One region of the Pseudoalteromonas sp. SANK 73390 genome, then DNA from elsewhere that is predicted to be linked to it. Evidence: predicted binding sites of a transcription regulator. Region 1 holds the regulator's gene; each other region holds the start of a gene.
What was found. Region 1 encodes sigma-54, which starts transcription at its own class of promoters, with help from an activator protein. Its sites were predicted from a motif close to GTTGGCACGNNNNTNGNNT; they were not measured.
Positions count from the first base shown of each region.

Region 2: a site for sigma-54 is predicted at 4,729-4,747, ahead of SANK73390_RS04160 (diacylglycerol kinase family protein). Genes of this name have one in related genera too.
Region 3: a site for sigma-54 is predicted at 4,947-4,965, ahead of SANK73390_RS00505 (LiaF domain-containing protein). Genes of this name have one in related genera too.
Region 4: a site for sigma-54 is predicted at 3,939-3,957, ahead of flgJ (flagellar assembly peptidoglycan hydrolase FlgJ). Genes of this name have one in related genera too.

Region 1 covers NZ_ARPN01000055.1:68,985-76,508, reverse strand. The annotation lists gene SANK73390_RS07990 (KpsF/GutQ family sugar-phosphate isomerase) at 1-652, shown strand, start outside; gene lptC (LPS export ABC transporter periplasmic protein LptC) at 796-1,350, shown strand; gene lptA (lipopolysaccharide transport periplasmic protein LptA) at 1,340-1,867, shown strand; gene lptB (LPS export ABC transporter ATP-binding protein) at 1,870-2,595, shown strand; gene SANK73390_RS07970 (RNA polymerase factor sigma-54) at 2,652-4,163, shown strand; gene hpf (ribosome hibernation promoting factor) at 4,191-4,478, shown strand; gene ptsN (PTS IIA-like nitrogen regulatory protein PtsN) at 4,481-4,933, shown strand; gene rapZ (RNase adapter RapZ) at 4,952-5,797, shown strand; gene SANK73390_RS07950 (HPr family phosphocarrier protein) at 5,802-6,074, shown strand; gene mgtE (magnesium transporter) at 6,249-7,524, shown strand, end outside.
Region 2 covers NZ_ARPN01000041.1:5,763-13,286, reverse strand. The annotation lists gene SANK73390_RS04175 (DEAD/DEAH box helicase) at 1-937, shown strand, start outside; gene SANK73390_RS04170 (iron-containing alcohol dehydrogenase) at 1,066-2,268, shown strand; gene SANK73390_RS04165 (methyl-accepting chemotaxis protein) at 2,258-4,219, opposite strand; gene SANK73390_RS04160 (diacylglycerol kinase family protein) at 4,783-6,405, shown strand; gene SANK73390_RS04155 (sigma-54-dependent transcriptional regulator) at 6,470-7,524, shown strand, end outside.
Region 3 covers NZ_ARPN01000007.1:50,793-58,316, reverse strand. The annotation lists gene SANK73390_RS00530 (spermidine synthase) at 1-288, opposite strand, end outside; gene SANK73390_RS00525 (bifunctional GNAT family N-acetyltransferase/hotdog fold thioesterase) at 447-1,340, shown strand; gene SANK73390_RS00520 (AraC family transcriptional regulator) at 1,412-2,218, opposite strand; gene SANK73390_RS00515 (MFS transporter) at 2,295-3,476, shown strand; gene SANK73390_RS00510 (GNAT family N-acetyltransferase) at 3,676-4,197, shown strand; gene SANK73390_RS00505 (LiaF domain-containing protein) at 4,234-4,905, opposite strand; gene SANK73390_RS00500 (glycoside hydrolase family 97 protein) at 5,184-7,226, opposite strand; gene SANK73390_RS00495 (cupredoxin domain-containing protein) at 7,405-7,524, shown strand, end outside.
Region 4 covers NZ_ARPN01000114.1:44,036-51,559, forward strand. The annotation lists gene flgE (flagellar hook protein FlgE) at 1-352, shown strand, start outside; gene SANK73390_RS16050 (flagellar basal body rod protein FlgF) at 514-1,278, shown strand; gene flgG (flagellar basal-body rod protein FlgG) at 1,297-2,085, shown strand; gene flgH (flagellar basal body L-ring protein FlgH) at 2,101-2,784, shown strand; gene SANK73390_RS16065 (flagellar basal body P-ring protein FlgI) at 2,797-3,891, shown strand; gene flgJ (flagellar assembly peptidoglycan hydrolase FlgJ) at 3,995-4,951, shown strand; gene flgK (flagellar hook-associated protein FlgK) at 4,953-6,974, shown strand; gene flgL (flagellar hook-associated protein FlgL) at 6,977-7,524, shown strand, end outside.

The DNA.
Region 1 (7,524 bases):
AAACATCATACCCGTAATCAAGCGTATCGGAGCAAAAACGATTGCCATGACAGGCAATAAAAACTCTTCTATGGCACAATTATCTGATGTGCATCTGTGTATTGCCGTTTCGCAAGAAGCCTGCCCCTTAGGGCTTGCACCAACAGCAAGCACAACTGCAACACTGGTGATGGGTGATGCATTGGCGGTTGCATTATTGGAAGCGAAAGGTTTTACTGCAGATGATTTTGCATTATCACATCCTGGTGGTGCTCTGGGCAAACGTTTACTACTCACGCTAAGTGACATTATGCATCAGGGCGAGCAAGTTCCTATTGTTTCTCATCAAAGTACAATCAAAGACGCATTATTTGAAATGTCAGCGAAAGGCTTAGGCATGACAACAATTGTTGATGAAAACGGGCAACTTATCGGTATTTTTACTGATGGTGACTTACGACGTATTATTGAACAACGTGTAGACTTACATACAACACCAATCCACAAAGCTATGACTGTAAACTGCACTACAGCAAACAAAGACATGTTAGCCGCCGAAGCGTTAAATATTATGGAAACGAAACGAATCAATGGCTTAATTGTCATAGATAGTAATATACACCCTATTGGTGCACTTAATACTCAAGACTTATTAAGAGCCGGAGTACTGTAAATGACTGCTGTGGAATACATCAAAAATGAACAGCAAATCCATTCATGGGTAATTCATTCAACTCCCCCTATTTTGGTAAGTGATAAAATTATTAACGTAACAAACTGTGCCAATAATATTCACTCAATACTGAGAAATATAAGATGAGTGGTAACCGTGTTGTGCTATTTTTAGTTTTTATCGCAGTGATGGTATGGCTGTGGTACCCCTATTTGACGCAAACAACACCAAAAACAGACACTCAAAGTGATGTTATTGCCAAACCTGATTATATTGCAACTGCGCTAGAACAAACGTCTTATAATGAGACAGGTGTTCGCAGCTACACAGTTACTGCGGATAAAATGGAGCTTTATCAAGAATTAGGCTTTAGCCATTTTACTATGCCTGTATTTACACTGTATAACGGCCCTCAAAATTGGTTAATTTCTTCACAAGAAGCAACTTTATATGAAAACAATACATTGATGCTAGAAGGTGATGTTGAAGCCAAAAACTTAACTACAGGCGCAATGATCACTTTAATTAAAGCAGACAATATACGCGTTGAAATAGACGAACGACTGATGCAATCTGAAAGGCCTGTAGAGATTACAGGCCCTAGTTTAAAAATTAACGGCAAAGGGCTTTATGCTGATTTAAACACGGATATCATTGAACTTATAAACCATACTCGAACTATTTATTATGACCAATAAACTATGTATTACCGCTATGCTTGTTGGATTGTTATTTTGCCAACCAAGCATCGCAAAACAAAACGACTTTGCAAATGAAGTTTCTATCAAAGCAGGCAAGCAACAGGCTCAGCTCAAGACCAATATTGGTATATTTGAAAAAAACGTAGAGATCATTCACGGCAAACGTAAAATTAATGCTGATAGACTTGAAGTTCACCGGCGCGAAGAGCTTGGGGACAACAAACAACTGTTAGTTGCTACAGGCTCTCCAGCTCAGTTTTCAGAACAACAAGCTGACGGTACCAAGTTAACTGCCAGCGCACAAGAAATTCGCTATGATGTTGCTAATCGTACTTTAGTGATTAAAGGGGATGCCTCGATTAATCAAGCTGGGCAAATTATTCAAGCTCAGTCTATTACCTACGATATGGATAAACAACTGATAAGTGCCGAAAGAGGTGAGCAAGATAACGCGCGCGTACACACCATACTCGTACCAGAAAAAACACCTAAAAAAGCGGGTCAAGGTAATTAAATATGAGTGTATTAACAGCAACTGCTCTGGCAAAAAGTTACAAAGACCGACAAGTTGTTAAAAACGTCAGCCTTAGTGTTGAAGCAGGTAGTATTGTTGGCCTTCTTGGTCCCAATGGAGCAGGAAAAACCACCAGCTTTTACATGATTGTAGGTCTCGTGCCAAGCGATAATGGCACCGTGTGCATCAACGATCATGACATTACACTATTGCCAATGCATAACCGAGCACGTTTAGGCATTGGCTATTTACCTCAAGAGTCATCAATTTTTAGAAAGCTCACGGTATATCAAAATTTAATGGCGATTTTGGAAACTCGCAACTCACTGAATAAGATAGCCCGTGAGCAAATTTTAAATGAACTACTGGATGAGTTTAACATTCAACACATTCGCGATAGCTTAGGTATGGCACTGTCAGGCGGAGAACGCAGAAGAGTAGAAATTGCTCGCGCTTTAGCCGCAAATCCTAAATTTATCCTTTTAGATGAGCCTTTTGCTGGTGTTGATCCCATTTCAGTGTTAGATATAAAGAAAATTATCGAACATTTAAAAAATAGAGGTATTGGTGTGTTAATCACCGATCACAATGTTCGTGAAACTCTTGATGTATGTGAAAAAGCTTATATTGTCTCACATGGTGAATTAATCGCCTCTGGTACTCCTGAACATGTTTTAGCAGATCAAACTGTCAGAGATGTCTACCTAGGTGAACAATTCAAGCTATAGTTAATGTACGTTTAGTCACAATAATAATAGAAAACCAGAAGGATTGTTAAAGGTAGATGAGGCAATCGTTACAGCTGCGCATGGGGCAGCAACTTACCATGACACCACAGTTACAGCAGGCTATTCGCTTGCTGCAACTAAGCACGTTGGATCTACAGCAAGAGATCCAAGAAGCTCTTGATAGCAACCCGCTTCTTGAAGTAGATGAGTCAGAGCCAGAATCTGATGCGCAAAACAGTGCCCAAGATAAAAATGGTAAAGATGAAAACCAAGAGGACACGCATTTAGACAGTCAAGATATCGAGCCTGTAAGTGACTACGAAATAGATTCGGATGCCGCACTAAGTAAAGAGACCGTGAGCGACGACCTCGCTATGGATGTGACATGGGATGAGTACATGAGTGCAGCTCCTGCTGCCAGTAGTGGACCCATGCCTGAAGACGAGACTATTTATCAAGGTGAGACGACGGAAACGCTTCATGAATATTTAATGTGGCAGCTCGAATTAACGCCTTTTAGCCCAACAGATCGCGGCATCGCAGTCGCTATTGTAGAAGCCATAGACGAAAACGGTACATTCACCTTAAGTACCGAAGATCTCTTAGAGAGCTTGAATGATGGCAACAGTGGCGAACATATTGAATTAGATGAAGTAGAAGCCGTATTAAAACGAATTCAACTTTTTGATCCTATTGGCATTGGCGCTCGCTCACTACAAGAGTGCTTGTGTATTCAGCTCAATCAATTTGACCCGCATACAACTCCTTGGTTGAGCGAAACTAAAATGATCCTCAATGAGCACATTGAGCTACTTGCAAGTCGCGACTATCGGACCTTGATGAAAAAAACCAAGCTCAAAGAGACTGAGCTCAAGGAGATCGTAACATTAATTCACACTCTTAACCCAAAACCTGCGGCAAGCATTATTCGTGAAGAGTCTGAATATGTCATTCCTGATGTATCAGTTAAGAAGATAAAAGGCCGCTGGGTAGTTGAGCTAAATCCGGAGTGCATGCCTAAAATTCGTGTTAACAATCAATATGCTGCAATGTCTCGCTCAGTGAAATCCAGCACAGATAGTCAATTCATTCGCTCTCATTTACAAGAAGCAAAGTGGTTTATTAAAAGCTTAGAAAGCAGAAATGAAACATTAATGAAAGTTACTAATTGCATTGTCCAACAACAACAGGCATTCTTTGAACATGGCCCTGAGGCAATGAGACCCATGGTGTTAAATGATGTTGCAGAAATGGTTGAAATGCACGAGTCCACCATTTCACGAGTGACCACACAAAAATATATGCACACACCTAGAGGCATTTTTGAGTTGAAGTATTTCTTCTCAAGTCATGTTAGTACTGAAAATGGAGGTGAGTGCTCGTCCACAGCAATCAGAGCACTAATCAAAAAGCTAATTGCTGCAGAAAATACTGCTAAGCCATTAAGCGACAGTAAAATAGCAGATATATTAGCGGAGCAAGGAATTAAGGTGGCCCGACGCACCATAGCAAAATATCGGGAGTCGTTAGCCATTCCACCGTCAAATCAGCGTAAAAGCTTGATTTAGGCGTATTACCTAAGAAGGAAAATGCTTATGCAACTAAATTTAACTGGTCGTCATGTAGAAATAACCGATGCATTAAGAGACTATGTCAACAACAAGTTTGCAAAGTTAGAAAGGCATTTTGATCATATAAACAATGTACATGTGATCTTAGATGTTGAAAAGCTAGTACAAAAAGCAGAGGCGACATTGCACGTTAATGGCGGAGAGCTTTTTGCCTCGACAGAACATCAGGACATGTATGCTGCGATCGACGGCCTAATTAATAAGCTAGATCGTCAGGTAATTAAGCACAAAGAGAAGCTAATTCGACATTAATTATGAAATTAAGCTCGATAATCAATAAGGACTGTAGCAAAGCTGCGGTCCTTTTTAATAGCAAAAAACGTATACTCGAATACATTAGCGAGTTAGCGCACGAACAGCTACCCAATTTAAATCAGCACGATATCCTTAGCGCATTAATGGCCCGGGAGAAACTCGGCAGTACAGGTATAGGTAAAGGGATTGCCCTGCCCCATGGTCGGATAATAGGTCTTGAAGTCGTGACAGCTTTACTATTAGTCAATCAACAAGGGGTTGAATTTGATGCCATTGATAATCGGCCTGTTGATATATTTCTTGCTTTAATTGTGCCTGATGGCGATAACGAACAACATTTAAAAACTTTGTCATCGATAGCTCAGCAGCTAAACAATAAAGAATTTTGTAAACAGCTAAGGAACGCTAGCAATGACGAGGAACTTTATGCCATTATTGCCTCAGCAGACTAGGTTATTAAGAGAAGCATAATGGAATTAATCATCATCAGCGGTCGCTCTGGTTCAGGCAAGTCAGTTGCACTTCGTGTATTAGAAGATTTAGGGTATTATTGCGTTGATAATATCCCAGTCAATTTATTACCGTCCTTAGTACGTAGTGTCTCTGATAACTACGATAAAATCGCTGTAAGCATTGATGTAAGAAATCTGCCAAAAGAGCAACAAGACTTTAATGATATTTTAGAATATTTGCCAGGTTTTGCTAACCCAATGCTGTTCTATCTAGACAGCGATGATAATACGCTCATACGACGCTTTTCTGAAACGCGTCGTTTGCATCCATTATCAGTGAATGACTTACCCCTAGATTTAGCAATACAAGAAGAAAAACGACTGCTAGATGTGCTAACTACACGTGCCGATGTGCTCATAGACACAACTGATTTAAGCGTACACCAGTTGGCTGAAACCATTCGTGAGCGTATTTTAGGAAAAAAAGATAAGCAACTAATCGTTACTTTCCAATCTTTTGGGTTTAAACATGGCATACCCAAAGAAGCTGATTATGTCTTTGACGCGCGCTTTTTACCCAACCCACATTGGGAACCTGAGCTAAAACCCTTAACAGGCTTAGACCAACCAGTTAAAGACTATCTGGCTAGTCATAGCATCGTGCAAAAATTCACATGGCAAATTCAAACTTTTGTGCAAACTTGGTTACCCCACTTAGAGCGAAATAATCGCAGCTATTTAACCATTGCGATCGGATGCACAGGTGGACAACACCGTTCGGTTTATTTGGCACAAACGATTGGTGAAAGCTTTGCGCGAACTCATCCTAATATTAAAATTCGCCACAGAGAGCAAGATAATTAACCTTATGCGTTGTGAAGACACCTTTTTAATTCAAAATAAATGTGGTTTACATGCAAGAGCCGCATCTGTACTCGCTCAACTTGCTATAAAGTTTGATGCTCAGATAACCCTATATCAAGATGACAAATCAGCAGATGGCAATAGTGTGCTCGCATTGCTTTTGTTAGAAAGCAGTCAAGGCAAAGAAGTTAAAGTGGTATGTGATGGTCCAGATGCCAAAGGTGCGTTACACGCAATTGGTGAGCTGATCGCACAAAAGTTTTATGAACAAGAATAAGTTAGCTAATCAAGTTCAGTAATTAAAATTTTCTCAGAGCTTGGTAAGGTACGCGTATTTACGTTAAACTCTTAGTCATGCACTGCGCCTAAATTTCTAAATCATACCCTAGCTGGCTCTTCAGCTTTTCTTTTAGGCAGACATTAAAAACATAAAAATAATTGAAGGAAGCCTATGCCTGAAGCTCTTGAACAAGACTACACACTACAACAACTGCAACAAGTAACGCAGGCATTAAATAGTGGACAATTTGTTCAAGTCAGGCGTACTTTAGCGGAAACAGCACCGTGTGATACGGCTTTACTACTCGAATCGTCTCCACACAAAGTGCGCCGTCAATTATGGCAGCTTGTAGACCCTGATATTCAAGGGGATGTACTCGAAGAGCTATCAGAAGATGTGCGTTTGAGCATTATTGTTCAAATGGAACCTGAGCTTATCGCCGCGGCAACCGAGGACATGGATGACGATGATCTCGGTGAAGTACTTCGTAGTCTACCTGATACAGTCTATCAAGACGTAGTCGGTGCCATGGATGCTCAAGATAGAGAGCGTGCAACGCAAGCACTATCCTATCAAGAGCGCTCAGCTGGCGCACTCATGAATACGGATACTGTTACCATACGACCCGATGTGACATTAGATGTAGTGTTACGTTACTTGCGTCTGCGTGGCACGCTACCCGATGGTACTGATGACCTCTATGTCGTTGATAAAGATAATTGCTTTATCGGTGCCCTGTCGCTTAATAGCCTACTGACTAACCCACCAGATAAGTTAGTACATGAGCTAATGGACACAGACAAAGAGTCAATTCCAATCACCATGGATGAAACTGAAGTAGCACAGCTATTTGAACGTTATAACTGGATTTCGGCAGCAGTTGTTGATGACAACGCTCATCTTTTAGGGCGTATCACCATCGATGATATTGTTGATGTTATTCGTGAAGATGCTGAGCATAGCTTGATGAGTATGGCCGGTCTTGATGATGAAGAAGACACCTTTGCGCCAGTATTTAAAAGCTCTAAGCGCCGCTCCATCTGGCTAGGTATTAACTTACTCACTGCGTTACTCGCTGCATTTGTTGCGAGCTTTTTTGAAAACACACTTGATATCTTACCATTTTTAGCCGTTTTAAACGGCATTGTCCCAAGTATGGGAGGGGTAGCAGGTAGCCAGACACTCACCTTAGTTATCCGTGGTATTGCTTTGGGTCACATCAACCAAACCAACCAACGTTTTATTCTTGGTAAAGAATTAGCGATTGGCGCACTCAACGGTGTATTGTGGTCTATTCTCATAGCTGGTGTTGTGGCATTGTGGCAATGGGATTTTGTACTCGGTGCTGTCATCGCATTTGCTATGTTTATGAATTTACTTGCAGCAGGTATTGCAGGCGCAAGTATCCCTATTGTATTAAAGCGCATGAAAATTGACCCTGCGCTGG
Region 2 (7,524 bases), on a different contig from region 1:
ACGTGGTCTAGACGTTGACCGTTTAAGCTTGGTTATCAACTATGATATTCCACAAGACAGTGAAGCATATGTTCACCGTATTGGTCGTACCGGCCGTGCAGGACGTTCAGGTAAAGCGGTCTTGTTTGTGAAGCACAATGAACGTTACTTACTACGTAATATCATGCGTCACACTAAGTCAGAAATTGCTGAAGTTGAATTACCATCAGCTGCTGCGGTAGAAGCGAAACGAATTGCAGGTTTACAAACTAAACTTGCAACCGCGCTTGAGCACAAAGACATCACTTTCTTTAACGATGTTGCTAAAGACTTAGCACAAAAGCTTGACTTAAGTTCAGAAGATTTAGCCGGTGCATTGCTTTGTTTAGCTCAGCAACAGTCTCCGCTTAAAGTTGAAGAAATTAAGTTCCAACAGCGTGAACGTCGTGAACGTGATGACCGCCGTGAAGGCCGTGGACGTGATGACCGTCGCGAAGGCGCTCGTGGTGAACGTAAAGGTCGTGAAAGCCGTGACAATCGTGGTGAACGTCCAGAACGTGCCCCACGTAATAGCTCTCAAGGCCCTATGGATACTTACCGTATCGAAGTAGGTCGTGACCATGGTGTTCAAGTTAAGAACATTGTAGGTGCAATTGCGAACGAAGCTGATATTTCAAGCAAGTTCATTGGTGATATCCGTTTGTTCAATGAACACAGTACGGTTCAATTACCACAGAACATGCCTGCTGATGTCGTATCACATTTTCAGAATGTGTTCATCTGCAAGCGTCCTATGAAGTTGACTAAGAGTGCACATTCAGCTGACGCGGGTAACTCTGAACCACGTAGTGGTGATAAGAAGCGCAGCTTCAGCAAAGACTCTCGCGGTGAAGGTAAACGTGCTCCTCGTCGTGATGGCGAGCGAAAAGAACGTCGCCCAGTAAGCTTTACAGCTTAATAGCCAGTCCCAACAAAGCCGCTTAAAAGCGGCTTTGTTATATCCAACACGCACTCTTCACATCCGCATTAGATGAATCATCTGCTTTATGCTACATTTTTGGTCCAGACTAAAAATCGAGCACTCACATGGCACTACTTTATCGCTGTTATCACTTTATTTTAAAATGTATTGTTGTCTTAATTGGTGTGCCTAATCCAAAGTTACACCGAGGTGAGGATGCGCTCGAAAACGCCATAAAAGCACTGCAACTTAAAAATGGCAGTCATGTGCTCATTGTTACAGATAAAACACTCATTGAGCTGCCAATCATCATTGAGCAACTAGCCTGTATCGCAAAGCAAGATCTCACACCTATCATTTTTGATGACGTTAACCCTAACCCAACCATCAAAAACGTTGAACAGGGTTATCTCCACTACCAACAAAATCACTGCCATGCAATTATCGCCATCGGTGGAGGGTCGGTTATTGATTGTGCTAAATTAATTGGTGCCAAAGTGGTAAAACCCAATCAAGCGGTCTCTGATTTTAAGGGGCTATTTAAAGTACGCAAGCGTCTACCACCTAATATTGCAATCCCTACTACCGCAGGTACTGGTGCTGAAACCACCGTTGCAGCAGTCGTTAATGACCCGCAAAAACAACTTAAATATGCCGCTACAGACTTTACGCTGGTGCCGCAACATGCGGTATTGATGCCGCAGTTGAGCACCAGTTTACCTGCACACTTAACCGCAACAACAGCGCTAGATGCTCTAACTCATGCAATAGAAGCACTATTGAGTATTAACTGTCTGTCATTTAGCCGACAACACGCCTTACAAGCGTGCGACCTCATTTTTAGCTATTTGCCAAGCGCGTATTGTAAAGGTTCAGATTTATATGCCAGAGAGCAGCTGTTATTAGCATCATTTTATGCAGGGCAAGCTTTCACACGTACCTCAGTAGGATATGTACACGCTATTTCTCACCAACTAAGTGCAAACTATGGCACAGCACACGGCTTATCCAACGCAGTATTATTACTGCCAGTATTACGCTGGTATGGCAACAGAGTAGACAGCACGTTGGCATTAATCGCGCGGCACTGCCGCTTAACGTCTTTAGATTACCCGATTGCTCAACAAGCACAGGATTTACTCTGCCATATTGAGCAACTACTGGACAGTATGCACATTCAAGTGCATTTTGAAGAGCTACGTCAAGAAGATATTGACACACTGGCGAGCAGCGCGCTCAAAGAGGCACACCCAGATTACCCTGTCCCTTGCTTTATGAACTTAAAAGAATGCCAAAATATTTTACTCTCTGTGAGTGCTAAAGCTTAAACCGCTCTACCAATGCAGTTAACGAGTTGGCAAAGCGGCTCAAAGACTCACTAGCTTGAGCCATATGCTGCATTTCACTGGCATTTTCTTTGGCGGTATGTTGAGCGTTTGCCATCACACTTTCAATTTGCTGGCAATGTGACACTTGATCATTCGCGGCGTCACTGGCTCGACTGCTTAACCCATTAACTTGTATCAAAATCTGTTCAATCTGCTCAATAGCCTCAGATAGCGACTCACTGCGTTGTGCACAGGCCTGAGTTCCCCCTTGGCCATCAACAATCGCACTGTTCGCAAGTTTTGTATCCTGCTGGAGCGACTCAATCATAGTATTAATTTCATTAGTCGAAGATTGCGTACGTGCTGCTAAAGTTCTCACCTCATCAGCAACCACAGCAAAACCACGCCCTTGCTCTCCTGCCCTAGCAGCTTCTATCGCCGCGTTTAGTGCCAACAGGTTTGTCTGCTCTGCAATAGATACTATGGTATCTAAAATTGAGCCTATGCTCTGACTATGCTGAGTTAATTTATCCATTACCTCTACTGCATTTGCCATTTTACCGTTAAGAGACAACATATGTTGCCTGTTATCGTTGGCAATTTTATTCACACTCAGGCTTTGTTGCTCTGCTTCTTTAATACTATTTAACGTAGTGGCAGACTCCTCACTAACCTGCTGAGCGCTTTGTGCTATGTCAGATGCCAATCCGGCAGCACTATCAATACGTTTTAGTTGCTGCTGAGAGTTGTTCGCCAAAACCTGACTTCGTTGCTGTGAAGAATCAGACATTTGCTCTAGCTCATGTACTTTAGTATTAATGTCTTCTAATAACACTCTTAAGCTGTCTTTTACTCTATTAATATTGTCGATCAGCATGCCAAACTCATCGTCACTGCGCTTTTTCATTGCCCGAGAAAAGTCACCTTCAGCTAAATAGCCCAGCATTTTATTGACTGCCGCCAAAGGGCCTAACATAGCTCGGCTGGTTGATATAGCAATGAAAACAGCTAGCAAAATGAAGATAAGTGCCATCAACAATGCCGCATTTTGAGCTTGCTCTATTTTTTGTTCCGCACTGTTTTCGTAATAACTCAACTGGTTATCTGATACCTGTTGCAATTCTCTGAGTGTATTTTGTACTCGCTCAGTTGCAGACTCAGCCTGTTGATAGGCTGTTTGAGTTTGGGTAATGGCAGAGAGCTTACTGTTCACACGCCGATAAAGGTGACCGGGCTTATCTAAAAGTTCACTCATAATCGCTAATTGTTCACTAAATTCGCTCAGTAATGGTTCAACCTCCAACCCCTGAGCTTGGCGCTTTAAAAACTCAAAGTTGTTTTGAATATTACCTAGTAAAAATTGCACGCTTTGTTGCTGCTCTTGCCAGTTATCTAGTTCCAACTGGTTTGCGACCTTGATGTTGTCACTCAAAGTATACATCATGTCATCAATACGAATACCTGTACCTGCAACTTCGGCTAGCTGTCGCGCGTTATCTGTTTCTACTAATTCCAAATTCAACATTGCATCGCTTGCTATGGAGCGACTTTGTTCAAACTGCCCCACACTATTTTTTATTGCTAATCGCTGAGCTAATACCGTTTGTTTGGCTGATAATAATGATTTTGCATGCTGATCTATATTTGTGCTCACTGACACAATATCTTTTAGTAACGTAGAAAATTGTGGGTTATTTGCTGTAACATCATGTAAGTCAGATAATTTTCTCTGATAACCCTGCTGTAATTGAACAAAACGATTTTCTATTTCTTTGACTTTTGTTGGGTTGTTTTCACTAAATGCCTTTGAAACTAACTTGCTTAATGCACTTTGCTGTAACTGTAATGCATTAGCTGTTTTCAAGATTGGTAACGCGACATTTTTGACTTTGCTGTTGGCATGATTTATTTGCTTGAGCGCCGTGTAGGCTAATGCGCTAGATATTAACAATAGCGCACCAAGACTAGAAAAGCCTAATATGATTTTCTGCTTGATAGAAAGTTTTTTAAACATTTGGTTAACAGTGCGGTACGCACACTCCTAATACAAATCAAAGGGTTAATATTTCACACTTATCTAGAAATTAGAATAAAAACTTAAAAGTTTATTTTATATCAAACCTCTACATTGCATAAAAGGCCATAAAACCTTTTAAACATGGCACAACTGAGCAAACTAAACAACTTTCAACTTGTGATTTTATTCATATCTCGACTCTATCGAATCATAAAATATCTTTTTCAATATTGATCTTTATAACCTGCTCTGCGTTAAACAAGTTACTTTTTATCATTAACGGCTTTCTATACCTGCACAATCAAAAAGTTACACACTAAACTGTGCCTATGTAAGAGTTACAAAGTACCTTTACTGTATGTGTAAATTCTACAACCGTGCATGTCTTAATTGCAGAAACTCATATTAAAATGCATAACTGTATGAATAATATATAAATTGATATAGGCACGTTTCTTGAATTAATCTCAGCTAAATATAAAAAGGAAGAGATAGTAATGAAGATGATCAAATACTACTTGCTGCTATTTTTATTATCAGTGGCTTTTGTTGTCCTGAGCTACCACAATTGGTTTTTCTTGCCCGCGTTATGGCTATGCATTTCTCTTGCATGTGTCTTATTCGCTTACAGTACAAATTATCCGAGTGTATTTAGAAAATCAGCAACAGGGTCTATTCCTGTTTGGATAAAATGTATTTTACTACCCTACTTACTCGCCACACAGCTTTATAATGCGTTTATGAGGCATCATGACAAAGTACCTGCAATACAAAAAATTACCGATGACTTATTCCTTGCCTGTCGTTTATTTCCCAGTGATGTAGATATGTTAGAGTCTAAGGGCGTCAACGCTATTTTAGATGTAACTGCTGAGTTTGATGGATTAAATTGGTCTGCTCAACAGGAAAACCTCTATTATCTTAACATTCCGATTCTTGATCATTTTTCGCCAACTCAAGAGCAACTTGAACACGCTATTAACTGGATTAAAGCGCAACACCAACTCAATAACAAAGTAGTTGTACATTGTGCCTTAGGGCGAGGCCGCTCATTTTTCATGCTTTGTGCCTATTTGCTTGCTTCAAAGCCTGACATATCGGTTAGAGAGGTTATAGAGCAAGTTCAAGAGATCAGAGGGACAGCCCGCTTGAATAAAAAGCAGCTAAAACGTTTGGTGAAGCTAAGTAACCAACTTAAAGCGCATCAAGCGCATAACCTAAGTTTGATCATTAACCCAGCATCAGGCTCTGGAAAATGGTTTCAGCATGATAACGCCATTATTGGTGAATTAACCAAAAAGTACACACTCTTATTTCATTTCACCAAAGCAGATACCGATGTTAAAAAACTCAGCGAGTCATTAATTGAGAGCCATGAAGAACCACATACTTTAGTTGCCTGTGGTGGTGACGGAACCGTTGGGCAAGTAGCCTGTGCAGTAAAAAACACCCAACACCACCTAGGTATTATTCCTATGGGCACAGCCAATGCACTCGCACATGTTTTATGGGGGTTTTCTAGCAAAATTGACCCAATAAGCGAAGCTTGCGATGCCATAATCCAGCATAAGACTGTCAAAATGGACACTATGCAATGCAATGGAAAAACCGCCTTGCTAGTAGTCGCACTGGGCCTTGAGGAACAAATGATTGACAATGCCAGTCGCGAACAAAAAAACGAGTTAGGCCAACTTGCCTATATTAAAGGTTTTTTTAGCGCTTTAGTTACCAATAAAGCGCTAAACATCCACCTTAAGTTAGATCAAGAGCCCCAACATGAAGTTAAGTGCAGTAGTATTGTAGTTGCTAACGCTGCACCATTTAGTACCGTATTAGCACAAGGCTGTGGTGCCCCTAATTGGCAAGATGGTTTGTTGGATGTCACCCAGCTTGATCACACAGACAGCACAACAGAACAACTCACTACTTTGGCTGAACTATTTAATAACAGTGTGCGCGCACCTGATGCGCAAAATAAGAATATAAAACATTGCCATGTAAAGCATATACAAATTAACAGCGACCAAGACCTTAAGTATTCAATAGACGGAGAAATTGACAGTGCAACGGAGCTAAAAATTCACGTACTACCCGCAAGTTTATCTATTATCGCGTCTTAACCCATTATAAATTAGCGTTAAAATAAGGTAGACTAAGAAAAGCGGGAGTGAAAAGGATAAAATTGTGAAAAGCGTTTTGTTGGTTGATGATGATTTAGAATTTACAGATATAGCATGTCGGATAATAGAATATTTAGAGTGTGAGGTATTTAGCGCTGCAACACTAAAAGAAGCAAAACAGTGGCTTGATACGCAACATTTTGATCATGTGTTACTTGATTTCATGTTGCCTGATGGCAGTGGTTTGCACTTGCTGGATCATATCAACGTTAATGGCATATCAACACAAGTTACCATGATCACAGGTCACCCGTCAGTTAAAAACGCCATTGCACAAATATGTAGCACAGAAATTGGACATTTAACTAAACCAATTGATGCAGACGACCTAAAGCAAGTATTGTGTAACGCAGGGGGAAGTAACTTACCTGAAAAAAATAAGACACAAAGTCACGCTCTATACTTTGATTGCTTAATTGGCGAGTCGAGCACTATGAAAGATATGTATCGCATGATAGAGCGTGTGGCACAAACCGATGCCAACATTATGTTGTTGGGCGAAAGCGGTGTAGGTAAAGAAATGGTTGCACAAGCAATTCATAATGCCAGTAAACTTTCAGGCCAACGTGTCTCTGTTAACTGTGGTGCTATCCCAAAAGACTTAATTGGTAGTGAGTTATTCGGCCATGAAAAAGGCGCATTTACAGGTGCAAATGCCCAGAAAAAAGGCGTATTTGAACTGGCTCAAGACGGCACTTTATTTTTAGATGAATTAACTGAAATGCCCATTGAAATGCAACCTAACTTACTGCGTGTGCTAGAAACACAAACGGTCACCCGTGTTGGCGGTACTAAAAGCATTGATGTCAATTGTAGAGTTATCTCAGCAACTAACCGCTCGGTAGAAGAGATAGCACAAAATAAAGTACTCAGAGAAGATATCTATTTTCGGTTAGCTGTTTTTCCAATTTCGATCCCCCCATTACGGGAGCGAAAAGAGGATATAGCCCTGCTGGCCCAATATTTTTTAGACGATATGAACAAGCAAAATAATAGCAGTTTAGCGCTAACTGACCTTGATATGGCTTTACTAATGGCGCATGACTGGCCTGGTAATAT
Region 3 (7,524 bases), on a different contig from region 1:
GATTGCCCCACCTCCTAGTCCTAACTCTAATACACTTTTTGGCGGAGTTAGATTCTGCCAAATTTTTTCTAGGGCTTGTAAATGAGGAAAAAGAAAGTGTTCTGGATGGTCTCTTGCCACCACAGATTGTAAAGTGTCATTGATCAACAACCAGCGCAAGGTTTTATCCTGTCTGACTTGAATACTAATATCGCCTTGTTTATGCCAATAAAGTAGGTGTCCTAATTTATGGCTTTGTTGCACAAATTGATTGGCGATTGTGCCTTTGGCAGTTACAAAATCATACATAGTTAAATGAGCATAGCTTAAGGCTTCGATAATACACATTTTGTGCGATATTTTTTACGGAATACATGAAACTTCTACTAATCGAGTATGTTCAGTTCTTACGATTTCGAGTATGGTTTATCGCACATCGGCAAGAAAAATGAAGAACAGGAGTATATATGTTTAAGGTTAGCTCACCCCAAAGTAGTGAAGACTGGCAAGCTTACTATCAATTACGCTGGCAGGTATTACGGGCCCCTTGGGGGCAACCAAGAGGTTCGGAGCAGGACGATTTAGAGCAAGAATCTGAGCACTTATACATTAAAAATAATGAAGAGCAAGTACTGGCTGTCGCGCGATTGCATTTTAATAACCAACAACAAGCACAAGTCCGTTATATGGCTGTATCAGAGGAACATAGAGGACACCATTTGGGTAGTCGTTTATTACATGAGCTTGAGAAAAGTGCTTGGCGGCAAAGTGCTGATGAGTTGGTGTTATTTGCTAGAGAGCGGGCACTCGCTTTTTATGAACGCCATGGATATCAAATGGTAGAGAAAGCACACCTTGCCTACAATGACATTCAGCATTGGAAAATGGTTAAGCAAAAACCCACAGAGCCTGGTTGGTTTCGCCATCCTGATTGGACGCAAGTTTTACAAGATACTTGGCGTGAATCAATCCCCATTAGTGATGCGATGGGTATTAAAGTAGATAGCTACACCGACTGGCAATTTTCAACGCGTGCTGATTTGAAAGCGAACCTCAACCTTCATAGCTCAATGTTTGCTGGCTCAATTTATAGTATGGCCACTCTCACAGGTTGGGGGGCAACTTATTTGGCGATGAAAGAGCTAAATATAGAAGGAGATATTGTATTAGCAGATGCCAATATTAAGTACCTTAAACCTTTGACGGCAGCGCCGAATGCGACAGTATCATTATCCGAGTGTGAAGGTAACCTTGATACGTTAGCAGATGAGTCTAAGGTAAAATATGTTGTGCCAGTTAACGTATATGATGGTGATGTATTGGTTGCAAAATTTGAAGGCACGTTTGTAGTTATAAAATAAATACGTTAAGTTGCATTGGTTTTTTATGTTGCACTAGTAGGTTTTTATTTACGAAAGCCTACTTATAACGTTTATTTACGTAAGTATTGCCCTGGAGTACAATCAAACACCTTCTTAAAGGCAGTATTAAAAGCTGAGCTTGATTCAAACCCCAGTTGCTCCGCGATAAGTTGTTGACTGTAACCCGCTTCTATCATCTCTACCGCTCTTAATCCTCGCAGTTTTTGTTTCCATTGGCTGAAGTTCATTGTAAAGCTTTTGTGAAACAGCCTGTTAAGGGTTCTGGTTGACGCGCCAACCTCTTCACCCCATTGCTGTAGTGTTTTATTACATCCGGGGTTAGCATGAAGCTCACTGATTATGGGCAATAATCTAGGGTCTTGAGCTGTTGGCATAAAAAAGGCGCTAGTTGGAGCTGATTCGAGCCTGTCTATAAAGACATCAATAAAACGCAGCTTTTTTTCATCGAGAGTATAGTTAGGATCCCATTGACATATTTCTAAAATGATAGATTTTAGTAACTCATCTACGTGCAATAGCTTGGCATCACGGCCTAAAACGTCAATATAGTCACCATCAATATAAACACTACGAAAATGTCCGCCATAACGGCAAAATGTTTCATGAGGTAAATTAGGGGGGAGCCAAAGAGCTTGATCGGGTGGAATAACAAAATTCCCAGCAGGGGTGTTAATTGTCATTACACCATTGCTGGTGTAAGCAAGTTGCCCCCAAGTATGTTGATGTGTTTGTACATGTTGCCAAGGCGGCATAGTGGTTGCTCTTGGGTAAACTGGCTTACCTAAGTGGGTTAGGTTAAATCGTGTTTGACTGCTCACCCAGCCTAAACTTGTCTGGTTTGATAAACTTTCTGTCATGGTGTTGTATTTTGGTCATTTAAAATTGAGCATACAATGAGCATGAAATTTAATCAACGTGCTTTTAGGAGAGGCAATGGAACATGTACCTGCTCAAAAATGGAAAACACCATTTGGCTTTTTAGCGCTGGCAACAATTGTGATGGCGGTGACGTTTGCTGCATGGACAGCCTTGTTAAACAACTTTGCGATAGAGGCAGCGAACTTTAATGGTGCGAACATGGGTATGCTGCAATCTTTGCGAGAAATTCCTGGCTTTTTAGCGTTTACTGCCGTGTTTGTGCTCTTGGTTTTGAAAGAACAGACCTTTGCGCTAATCAGCTTATGTTTATTATCGATAGGGGTTGCTGTGACCGGTTTATTCCCGACTATTTATGGCCTTTATGCGACCACGGTATTAATGTCTGTTGGTTTTCACTATTTTGAGACACTAAATCAATCACTCAGTCTTCAGTGGTTCAGCAAAGACGAAGCTGCGCAGAAGTTAGGGCAATTGATGTCGATAAAGTCTATGGCGTCATTAGTTACATTTGCAATGATTTGGTTATTCGTGAGTTTTTTACAGGTTGGGTACGTATGGCTGTATTTATTACTCGGTGGTATAGGACTAATTCTTACATTATTTATGATAAATGCATTTCCACATTTTCAGGCACATAGTATCCAGAATAAAAAACTCATTTTGCGTAAGGAATATAGCCTGTATTACCTATTAGTGTTTTTCTCTGGTGCGCGCCGACAAATATTTATGGTGTTTGCTGGTTTTTTGATGGTTGAGAAGTTTGGTTTTGATGTCGCTCAGATCACCGCATTGTATATGCTAAATCATGTGATAAATATCTTTGCGGCCCCCATGATTGGTAAAATGATAGCCAAGATGGGTGAACAAAAGGCACTAACGATAGAATATACGGGTTTAATACTGGTATTTACTGGTTATGCATTGGTTGAATCTGCAGACTTTGCCGCGGTGTTATATGTTGTTGATCACTTATTTTTTGCGATGGCAATTGCGCTTAAAACATATTTTCAAAAAATAGCGAGGCCAGAAGATATTGCTTCAACTGCAGGGGTAAGTTTTACTATTAATCACATCGCTGCCGTTGTCATTCCGGCTAGTTTTGGAGTTGTTTGGTTATATGATAACTCATTGGTATTTTACTTTGGAGCCGGTTTAGCTGTCTGCTCTTTAATTTTAAGCCAGTTTATCGGGTGGCACCTACAACGTCGTCAGGCACAATTATCGAGTTCACTATAAAGAGAGAGTTGGCGTATTAAAAGTGGTATTTCGATACTTCTTTTAATATATTACGGTGCCAGTTTTATATTGCGTTAGATGCTAAGTTTTTGAAATTATATATTTTTTTAGGTTATTAGATGAGGCGGTTCTTTATTGATAAAGGACCGACAAATAGCGGGTATCAGTGTTTTAAACACACACTAGTAAGGATTAGTTAATGCAATTTAATACGCAGCGGTTAGTCATAAGATGTGTGACGCCTGAGGACTTGCAAGCAAGTTTTGAACACCGCAGCTGTGCTTCAACGTCTCGTTATATTGGTGAACCTTTGACTTTTACGCAAGCTAAAGTGCGTTTACTAGAAGGGTGTAAGCCTTGGCATGGCGAAGAGCAGCAACGTTTGGCTTTGGGAATTACACTAAATTATAGTGGTCGGTTAATTGGTGAATTGATGTTTAAATATGTAAACACAGAAAGCTTAATAGGCGAAATTGGCTATCGACTACATAAAGACTTTATGGGTCAAGGTTATGCTTTTGAGGCAGTAGATGCATTTATAACTCAGCTATTTGTGCAACAGCCGGTGATGAAAATTACGGCATTGTGTGCAACTGACAATGTTGCATCATGGAAGTTAATGGAAAAGCTAGGTATGCAACGAGAAGGGCATTTACGTAGTCACTTTAAACTAGGTAATGAGCGCGCAGATGCATATTATTATGGTTTATGCAGAGCCTAACTGCGACTAAGGCTCTGCGGATGTATAAGCGGCGGCTTAAGAGCTTCTTTTTTCATCAAACAGTGATTTTAAGCTGTCGGCAAATTGTCTGACTTTTTCTTGCATGGTTTTTTTAACACTAATATCAACGCTGCCTAAAATCACCTTACCTTGAATATAAAGCTTAGGGCGCTGAGTATTGTAGGTATTGGATGAAAGCCCCGCTCGGTTATTACTCACTTGACCTAATATATTGGTGGTATTGGTAATCACGTCGATATTTTCAGGTACAATGATTTCATCACTGCCAAAAATGCAATTTACTTCGATCGTCACCTCTGGGTGAGTGAAAATTGCATTTCTAAAGTCCAGTTCTATGCCGCTAAAGTAGTTGTTTAATTGGATATGTTTAGGAACAATCCACTCTCCTGTGCGTTGGTCAGAACTTAAAATAGAAGTAATATTGAGAGTGTCAGGGTGCTGCTCAGATGCCGTGAACTTAGGTTGCATTCTGGCTTGCTTTTCACTGTGATAGCGAGGGTCTGACTGCAGAGGTAGGTCAGCTGCTAAAGCTTGGAGCTGCTCAGGCTCGCATAAGCTGTATGCTTTGTCTAGTCGTCTTTCAAATGCATCAGCTGATATTTCACCATGACTGTAGTTTAAGATAAGTTGGTCTATTACTTCTTCTCTTACCGATTCTACAGGCCTGTCGTTAATTGGTACTGGCACGTTATTCTCCCTATGTCGCATTTTCATTATTTAAAATTATAAAGCAATGAGCAGGCCATTTTATTATTTCTTTTTTATCAGGTGGTTACGATTTAACAAAAATAGTGTGTGGTTATAAATACGAATAATTAAGCAATTTCACTAAGTAATGTTACCAACAAAGTATTTTTTCTTGCAAAGCCTTATCCAAATCTTAGGTTAATTATAACAGAGGTAAAGGGGGCTATTGTATGGCAGAAAGCATCGACATCGTTAAGATACCGATGTTTATATGTCAATTAAAGTGCCTTGAAACGGATTGCCGTACCGCCGCTGGTGGCAAGTGTTAAAGTGAGTTTATCTTTGTTCGTAACGAGACGTTTACTGATGTTTATGTCATATGGGTTAGTTTTCCATTGTGCATTTTTACCATCTTGGTAAATTTGCGCTTCAAACTTTTGATTCGGTTCTAAAAAGTCTAATTTGACTGTGATAGTACGTGCGTGTTCATCAGTAATCGCGCCCAAATACCAATCTTTGCCGGTGTATTTACCGCGTTGCCTTTCTTTACGGGCAAATACCACATAATCCCCTACCTCACCGGATAGCGCGATACTGCTTTCCCAATCAGTCGGGACATCTTTGATAAATTTGAAGGCATCAGCTTTGGCAAGGTAGTTTTTTGGTAAATCAGCGGCCATTTGAATGGGGCTATATAGCACAACGTAAAGAGCTAGTTGTTTTGCCAGTGTGGTTTGTGGTCGATTGGTTTTATCGCCTAAGCCATTAAAGCTCATATCGAAAATACCAGGGGTAAAATCCATCGGGCCAGCTAACATGCGTGTAAATGCGAGCATTGGAGTATGTTCTGGTGGGTTGGGTGGTGTACCCCAAGCGTTAAACTCTTGTCCTCGCGCGCCTTCACGACTAAGCCAATTAGGGTAGGTACGACGCAGGCCGGTATCTTTAATTGGCTCATGGGTGTTAATGCTAATGTGATAATTGGCGGCCTGTTTTACGTTATGTAAATATTCATTCACCATAAACTGACCGTCGTGCCATTCAAAACGCGCATGGCCACGTTCATCAATGCGCTTTATATTGCCGCCATCTGCGACATAACCTGTTTTTACTTGGCGAACGCCTATCTGTTGATACAATTCAAAGGCATCTTTCATTTGCAGGCGATAGTTACTTACGTTCCCAGAGGTTTCATGATGGCCAATCAGCCGTGCCCCCACCTGCTTTGCGTATTCACCAATCGCTTTAATATCAAAGTCTGGGTAGTTTTGAGTGAAACTAAATACATCTCCGTTAAAAAACCAATCTCCGTCCCAACCGGTATTCCAGCCTTCAACTAATACACCATCGAAACCATGTTTGGCGGCAAAGCTTAAGTATTCTTTAGTGTGGGCGGTAGTTGCACCATGTTTTTCACCACTGCCCCACGTATTTTTACCAATGTGCATGCCCCACCAAATACCTAAATATTTACCCGGTTCAACCCAAGAAACATCGCCGAGTTTATTTGGCTCGTTAAGATTTAAGATTAAGTGAGAGTTCAATAAATCTATTGCAGCATCACCAATTTGTAAGGTGCGCCATGGAGTTTTAAATTGACCATTTGTTTTTACTCTTATCCCGTCAGACCAAGGAGTTAAATCTGCTACAAATGTGCCTGGTCGACGTTGGTTTAGTGTCATCGCAGCGTAGTCGACTAAGGCAGCTTCATGCACGCTAATATGTACACCATCTGCATTTTTTAATGTAAAAGGTGTATGTACATGAGCGGCTTTTTGCAAGGCTGTGGTGTTATAGGTGTACTCATAGCGATTCCAACCTCTGGCAGGGATCCACCATGCTGTGCTGTGTTGACTATCGACAAAATTAAATTCAGTTAACTCTTTAGTGATATATAGCGCATTACTTTGGTTGACTTCATAACGAAAGCCCAAGCCATCATTGAATACACGTACTCTCAATAGATATGCTGATTTTTTATTATCTATATCACCAAAGCTAACTGCCAATTCATTATGATGGTCTTCAATTAAGCGCGCTTCACCCCAAGGTTGTTGCCAAGTATCTTGGTAATTGCTGGTTGTTGCTTTGGCAATTTCTAAGTTGTTTCTCATTGCAGGAGCATGTTTAAACTCAAAGCCTAACTTTGAGTTACTTAATAGTTGCTTATCGTTAAACTTAACTTGGTATTTAGGTTGAGATTGGCTATCGTCAATAGTGAACTCGATAGTGCCATCGGGAGAGCTAACAGAGTAGTTTGCCGCTTGGGTTGTTGAACAAAACAAGCTACTGCACATTACCAAAGTGCTGATTAAGCGCATAGGGTTCCCTTATTTGTTGTCATTTATGGTGTTGTATTAGCATACGGCGCACATAGGGAAACTCTGAAATTTCTGCATACGTATTCATTTTGAATGCTAAAAGGCGTATCTTAGGTCTACTCTCCTAATAGCTTGGTGTGCACAATATTCAATACCACATGACACGTACGGAATACACATGAGAAAAATACTGTTTTTGTTTGGATTTGTAAGTTGTTCAAGCCCTGCACTTGAAGTAACCATAAGCGATTCTCAAGGTAAGGCAATTTCAGGAGCTGCTGTGTGGTTGGCTGGTGAA
Region 4 (7,524 bases), on a different contig from region 1:
CAGATTAGCAGGCATTGATATTGGCGCTGATGGTAAAATTGTGGCGTCATACAGTAATGGCGATTCTACTTTCTTGGGTCAAGTTGCTATGGTTCGTTTTTCCAATTCTCAAGGCCTACAGCAAGTAGGAAATACGTCTTGGAAAAAGAGTCTAACCTCTGGTGAGCCAATTGCAGGAGAGCCAGCTTCTGGAACTTTAGGTACAATTAACTCATCTGCATTAGAGCAGTCAAATGTTAATTTAACCAATGAGTTGGTTGACTTGATCAGTGCACAACGTAACTTTCAGGCTAACTCTCGAGCACTTGAAGTTAACTCAACCATTCAACAAAACATCTTACAGATCCGATAGGTTCAGTTTGATAAAAAAGCCGCAATTTTTTGCGGCTTTTTTGTGGTCATATCTTTTCTATATTTCCGTCATATCTTTGGCAGTTCTTATTATATTGGCTGTGTTTTTCTGGCACTAAAATTGCTTTATTCATTATATGAAAAATTATTTAGGCCAGAACGATGGATAAAATGCTATATGTGGCGATGTCCGGTGCTAAGCAGAATTTGCGAGGTGTGGCGATAAAAGCCAATAATCTTGCCAATGCCAATACGACTGGTTTCAAAGCCGACTTTGCGCAAGCGCGTTCTATGCAAGCTTTCGGTGAAGGTTTACCAACACGTGTTTTTGCGATGCAAGAACGCCCTGGTACTAATATGACAGCAGGCCCTGTTGTAGAAACTGGTAGAGATTTAGATATATCCGTTGCACAAAAAACGTGGATCAGCGTAATGGATGAAAGTGGAAATGAAGCATACACCAAAGTAGGTAATTTTAATATTCGTGCAGATGGGGCATTGATCACCAGTCATGGACGTCAAGTTGTTGGCGAAGGTGGGCCAATTATCTTGCCAGTACCTGTTGATAAAGTGATATTTAGTGATGATGGCTCAATTCAAATTCGTCCTCAAGGCGCACCCGCTAATTTTATGGAAGTGGTAGATCGCTTAAAAATTATTGAAGCAGACAATAGCCAATTAGAAAAAGGCAATGACGGTTTGTTCAGGCCAAAAGAAGAAACACTGGTGAATGGTTTGTGTGGGTTTTGCGATATTTCGCCAACTGCACGAGTCATGAGCGGCACGTTAGAGCGTTCTAACGTAAATCCCGTGCATGAGATGGTTGATTTAATCAATCATCAACGCCAGTTTGAAATGCAAATGAAACTAATGAAAACAGCGGAAGAGATAGACGAGCGTCACGTGTCTCTACTGCGTATCGTCTAACCAAGTGAGGTAGATATTATGAACCCAGCATTGTGGATCAGTAAAACAGGCTTAGACGCCCAGCAAACTGACATAGCCGTTATTTCCAACAATTTAGCGAATGCGAGCACAGTTGGATACAAAAAAAGCCGTGCTATATTTGAAGATTTACTTTATCAAAATATTAATCAACCTGGCGGCCGATCCTCTCAAGATACCGAGCTGCCCTCTGGTTTGATGCTAGGTGCGGGCTCTAAAGTGGTAGCAAACCAAAAGAACTTCTCACAAGGTAATATGCTTAGTACTGAGAACTCGTTAGATTGGATGATACAAGGGCCTGGTTTTTTTGAAATTCAAATGCCAGATGGCACAACCGCTTATTCGCGTAATGGTCAGTTTACCACAGACGAAGAAGGGCGAGTTGTTACTCCTGGTGCTGGCTTTCCTATTCAGCCACAAATGAATATCCCTGATGATGCACAATCAGTGACGGTGTCACAAGATGGTGAAGTGTCTGTGGCAATCGCGGGTCAGGCAGAGAATGTGGTTATAGGGCAGTTGGTCATTAGCGACTTTATTAACCCATCAGGTTTAGAACCAATCGGGCAAAACTTGTATACCGAAACTGCTGTAAGTGGTGCACCGGTACAAGGTAATCCGAGTGTTGACGGTTTAGGCTCAATCGTGCAAGGCGCATTAGAGACATCTAATGTAAATGTAACGGAAGAGTTAGTTAATTTGATTGAAACTCAGCGAGTTTATGAAATGAACTCAAAGGTTATTTCAGCAGTAGATGAAATGCTAAGTTACATCAATCAACAGTTATAATTTTTAGGGGGCAGTATGCGTGATTTTAGCTTAGCAATTTTGGTAACCGTTTTACTTTCAGGATGCGTGTCAACACAAAACGCTGATGTGCAAAGAGATGACCCATACTATGCGCCAATGTATCCAGAACAACAAGCCGATCCTATTGTGGCAACAGGTTCGCTATTCAGTCAGCACCTTTCTAATGATTTATACTCTGATAAGAAGGCACTGCGTACAGGCGATATTATTACTGTCGTACTGAGAGAGTCTACACAGGCATCAAAGGCTGCTAATAATCAAACAGACAAAGAAACCGATGCTTCTCTTAACCCTGTGACTGGATTGGGTGGTTCTGCTATTAATATAGGTAAAGAGAGCCTTCAGTTTGGTTTGGAATCAGAGTCTTCATTTAAAGGAGATAGTCAAGCAAATCAGTCAAATAGCCTAGTTGGTAACATTTCAGTCAATGTGATGAGAGTTTTACCTAATGGTAACTTAGTGATTAGAGGCGAAAAGTGGTTAACGCTTAATACGGGTGAAGAGTTTATTAGGCTAGAAGGTTTGGTTAGGGCTGCGGATGTAAATGCTGACAATACAGTGCAGTCGAACAGAATTGCTAACGCGAGAATCCAATATTCGGGCAAAGGCCAGCATCAAGAAACACAAAGCGCTGGGTGGTTGGCTCGTTTCTTTATGAGTACATTACTGCCATTTTAAAAGGTAAAGACGATGAAAATGTTTCTTATAGTATGTGTTGTACTAGGTAGTTTGTTCTCACAGTGTGTACGTGCCGAACGAGTAAAAGACGTTAGTATGGTTGAAGGTGTGCGTTCAAATCAGTTAGTGGGTTACGGTTTAGTAGTTGGTCTGCCAGGTACGGGTGAGCAAAGTCGATTCACTGAGCAAAGTTTTAAAGCAATGCTAAGTAGTTTTGGTATCACCATGCCATCGAGTCTAAAACCAAAGATAAAGAATGTGGCTGCTGTTGCTGTGCATGCAGACTTACCGCCATTTGTAAAACCAGGTCAAAAAATTGATGTAACGGTTTCTTCTATCGGTAGTGCAGGGAGTTTGCGCGGTGGAACATTATTACAGACCTTTATGAAAGGTGTGGATGGCAATGTGTATGCGATTGCTCAGGGCAGCCTAATTGTGGGTGGTTTAGGTGCCGAAGGGTTAGATGGAAGTCGTGTGGTCATTAATACGCCTACAGTGGGGCGTGTGCCAAATGGAGCAATGGTTGAGCGTGCTGTCAAAAGCCCATTTACGCAAGGTGATCATATTACCTTTAATTTAAATAGCCCTGATTTTACAACGGCAAAGCGTTTAGCAGATACAATTAACGCTTTAGTGGGCCCTAATAGTGCTAAGCCTTTAGATGCAGCCTCAGTTAGGGTTATTGCGCCAAGAGATCCATCCCAGCGTGTGGCCTACTTATCAACACTTGAAAACTTAGAGTTTAAACCCGCGGATACGAATGCCAAAATTATTGTTAATTCACGCACTGGCACAATTGTTATTGGCAAAAATGTGAAGCTGCAGCCTGCAGCAATCACCCATGGTGGTTTAACTGTAACGATTGCAGAGCAGCAAAACGTTGCTCAGCCGCAGGCATTAGCACAAGGTGAAACGGTGGTAACACAACAAAGTATTATTGATGTTGATACCGATGATTCACGGGCATTTGTGTTTGACCCAGGTGTAAGCTTAGACGATCTTGTTCGTGCTATTAACCAAGTTGGCGCAGCACCTGGTGATTTAATGGCTATTCTTGAAGCGCTTAAAGAAGCTGGCGCTATCAATGGTCAATTAGTCGTCATCTAAAGTTTTATTTTTAATCATTCAGTTAGCCCCGAAATATCGGGGCTTTTTTTGGCTTACTTCTTGCATTTATTTACACATGATTTTCAACATGTGTCGTTAGCAGATGAATACTAATCCGTTAGACAAACAGAATTTTTTTGATTTAGGTGATCTTAATACCCTACGTCAAGATGCCTTAAAAAGCGGCACTGACCCTCAAGCATCTAATGAAGCACTTAAAAAAGCGGCGCAGCAATTTGAGTCGATTTTTACGCAAATGCTTTTAAAGAGTATGCGCAAAGCGAATGAGGCGATGGAAGATAAAGAAAGTCCATTTAATTCAAGTAGCGTCAAGTTCTTTGAAGAAATGCACGATCAGCAGTTATCTGTTGAGCTTGCAGGAAAAGGGAGTTTAGGCCTTGCAGAACTAATTGTTCAACAACTAGCTCCCAATGGTGAGGGCTATACGCCAGCTTCTGTTTTACGTACTAATGCAAACTTACAAAGCGATAAAATCGCCAATGGTGAAGCGACGTCTCATGTGGCACAAAAGTCAGCCGATAAATCAGAGAACCAGGATGATTTTAAAGACCCTGAGTCATTTGTTGGGGCCCTTTGGAGTCATGCAAAAGAAGCCGCACAAAAGATAGGGCTGAATCCTGCTGTAATGGTAGCTCAAGCTGCATTAGAAACAGGTTGGGGTAAGCATGTGATTGCAAAGCCGGATGGCTCTAGTAGTTTTAATTTGTTTAATATCAAATCTGATAAGTCTTGGCATGGTGAGAGCGCCAAAAAGCTGACACTGGAATTTGAGCAGGGGCTGCCAGTGCAAAAGCAAGCACACTTTAGAGCATATGATTCTATTAAAGAAAGCATTAGTGATTATGTCGATTTTTTACAAAATAACCCAAGGTATGAACAAGCGCTCAAAAAAGTAAAAGAGCCGGCCCAATACCTTGATGCTTTGCAAGAGGCAGGTTATGCCACGGACCCAAATTATGCTCAAAAGATTAAAAGTGTGCTACAGCGTGGAGAGTTTAAACAGATGCTCTCTTCTTTGATCCGCCAAGGAGTAAATTGATATGACCTATGATCTTATGAATATAGGCAGTCACGGCATTCGTGCCAGTAACGAGTTACTGCAAACAACCAGTAAAAACATCTCTAATATGAATACCAAAGGGTATATTAGAGAGCGTACTGAGCACACAACAATGATTGGCAATCAAGTTGGTCGTGGCGAAACAGTTAGGTTACTTAATGATTTTGCTCAAAAACAACTTAATAGAGACATATCGAGTAAGTCTTATTATGAGCAATTTGTAACCGAATCATCTCGTGTTGATACCTTGTTTTCACAAGAGTCGAATAGCCTAAGTACCAGCATCAATTCTTTGTTTAATAATTTACAAGAAGCTGCTAACCAACCTTCATCGTCTGTAACACGCTCTTTATTTATGACTGATTCACAAAACTTAGTTGACCAAATGCATCGCTTATCGGGTATTGTTTTTGATCAACAAGGGATTGTGAACGAGCAACTGAATGTATACACCAGTGAAGCAAATAATTTGATTGAAAATATCAGCAATCTAAATAGTAAAATTACAGCGAGCCGAGGACAAGAGGGTTCTAATGTTGCTAATTCAGTTTTTAATGAGCGAGATGAAGCAATTAAAGATCTTGCTGAGTTAGTTGATATCGAAACAATAGATGGTCCTAATGGTGAAAAGATGGTTTTTTTAGGATCTGGTCAATCGCTAGTTATGGAAAATGGTACGTTTAATACACTAGCTCTTAATGGTGACCCTGACCCAGAAGTTAAAGAACTCAAGTTGGATGTAGCAAATGGCAATGCAGTCGCATTAGATGTCGATATTGCTAACCTAAAAGGAAAAATTGGCGGCTTACTGGCGTTTAGAGATGAGATTTTGCACCCTGCTCAAAACCAAATTGGGCAAATAGGCCTTGCTTTGGCTGATGCATTTAATCAGCAGAATCGCTTAGGCATGGACCTTGATGGCAATATGGGGCAAGACATTTTTAAAATCCCAACCGTACAAGGTTATGCTTATCAAGATAATACTGGTACAGGCTCAGTGACCGCAACGGTAGAGGCAGGGTTGGGCGAAAATGTTCCTGCAACTGATTTTCGAGTTACTTTTTTAACAGCGACAAGTGTTGAAGTGGCAGCCATAGATGCCAAAGGTAACGTGATTGGTACTCCTACAACAGCCAATGTGACCGGTGGTGTTGTCAATTCAACGACAACGGTTCCAGCGGGCGCTGATTTATTTGGTTTGGACATATCCGTTGCTGCGGGTGCCGCAGTGAATGATAGCTTTTTAGTTAAACTTAATTCTACAACGGCAAGTTCTATTTCGCTAGAGACAGACAGGCCAAATCACTTGGCTTTAGCATCGCCTATACGCACAAACGCAGGTGCGAGTAATGTGGGTAGTGGTACTATATCAGCAGGGCAGGTAACGAGTATTGGCACTGGCTTTAATGCGACTTCCACGCCAGGTAATCCACCGGTACTGACAAATGGTGCGATCACCATTACCAAGACCGCAACAGCAAATGAATATCAAATTACAGATGGCAGTGGTACTAGTACTTTCACGATTACCCCACCTAGTAAGAATATGTTGACGCAAGCTGGGGCACCATTTAATGGCTATGGGTTTAACTTTGATATTGAAGGACAGCCTGCTACGGGTGATACATTTACTCTAGAAGTTAACACGGGTGGTTTTGATGATAACCGTAATGGTTCTGCTTTATCTCAATTACAATCGAGTGAGTTAGTACGAAAAGATGTGATAACCACGGCAGTGGCTGATAATTTAGCGACTTTCAATGAAGCATACGCTGGGCTAGTGACTGATATTGGTGTTGTGGCCAATCAAGCCAAAACCAATGGTGCTGCTTTTGAAGCGTTAGCGAATCAGTCAGAAGCGTGGTTTGAGTCAATGTCGGGCGTAAATTTAGATGAAGAAGCGGCTAATTTACTACGTTTTCAACAATCTTATTCGGCATCAGCTCAAATCATTTCAACAGCGCGATCTGTTTTCGATACACTACTTAGTGCTGCGAGGTAATTATGCGTTTATCAAATAATTTGATGTATAAAAATAGTTTAAACTCAATCTTGAACAATCAACAAGAGGTGAATAAATCGCAGCAGCAGGTTAGTACACAAAAGCGTGTGTTAAGTGCCAGTGATGACCCATCTGCTATGGCAAGAGCGCTGCTATATGGAGATAGAATTCAGACTAATGAGCAATACACGAAAAATACCAGTATGTTGAATAGTCGTCTTGAAACGCAAGAAACGGTGCTAGATAATATTAATGAATCGTTGTTAAAGGCGCAGCAACTAGCAATACAAGCAGGTAACGGTGCATTAACGGCCTCAGACCGGGCGGGTATCGCTGCAGAGGTCAATACCATTAAAACTGCTGTGCTTGATTGGATGAATGCAAAATCTGAAGACGGTCGGTATATTTTCTCTGGATATCAAGACAATACTCAAACTTATGAATTTGACCAAGTTGCCAATGAATATACATACAGGGGTGACCAAGGGCAGCATAAAATTAAAGTGGCGGAGGGAGTAGAAATACGCTCTAGTGATAATGGTTTTGATGT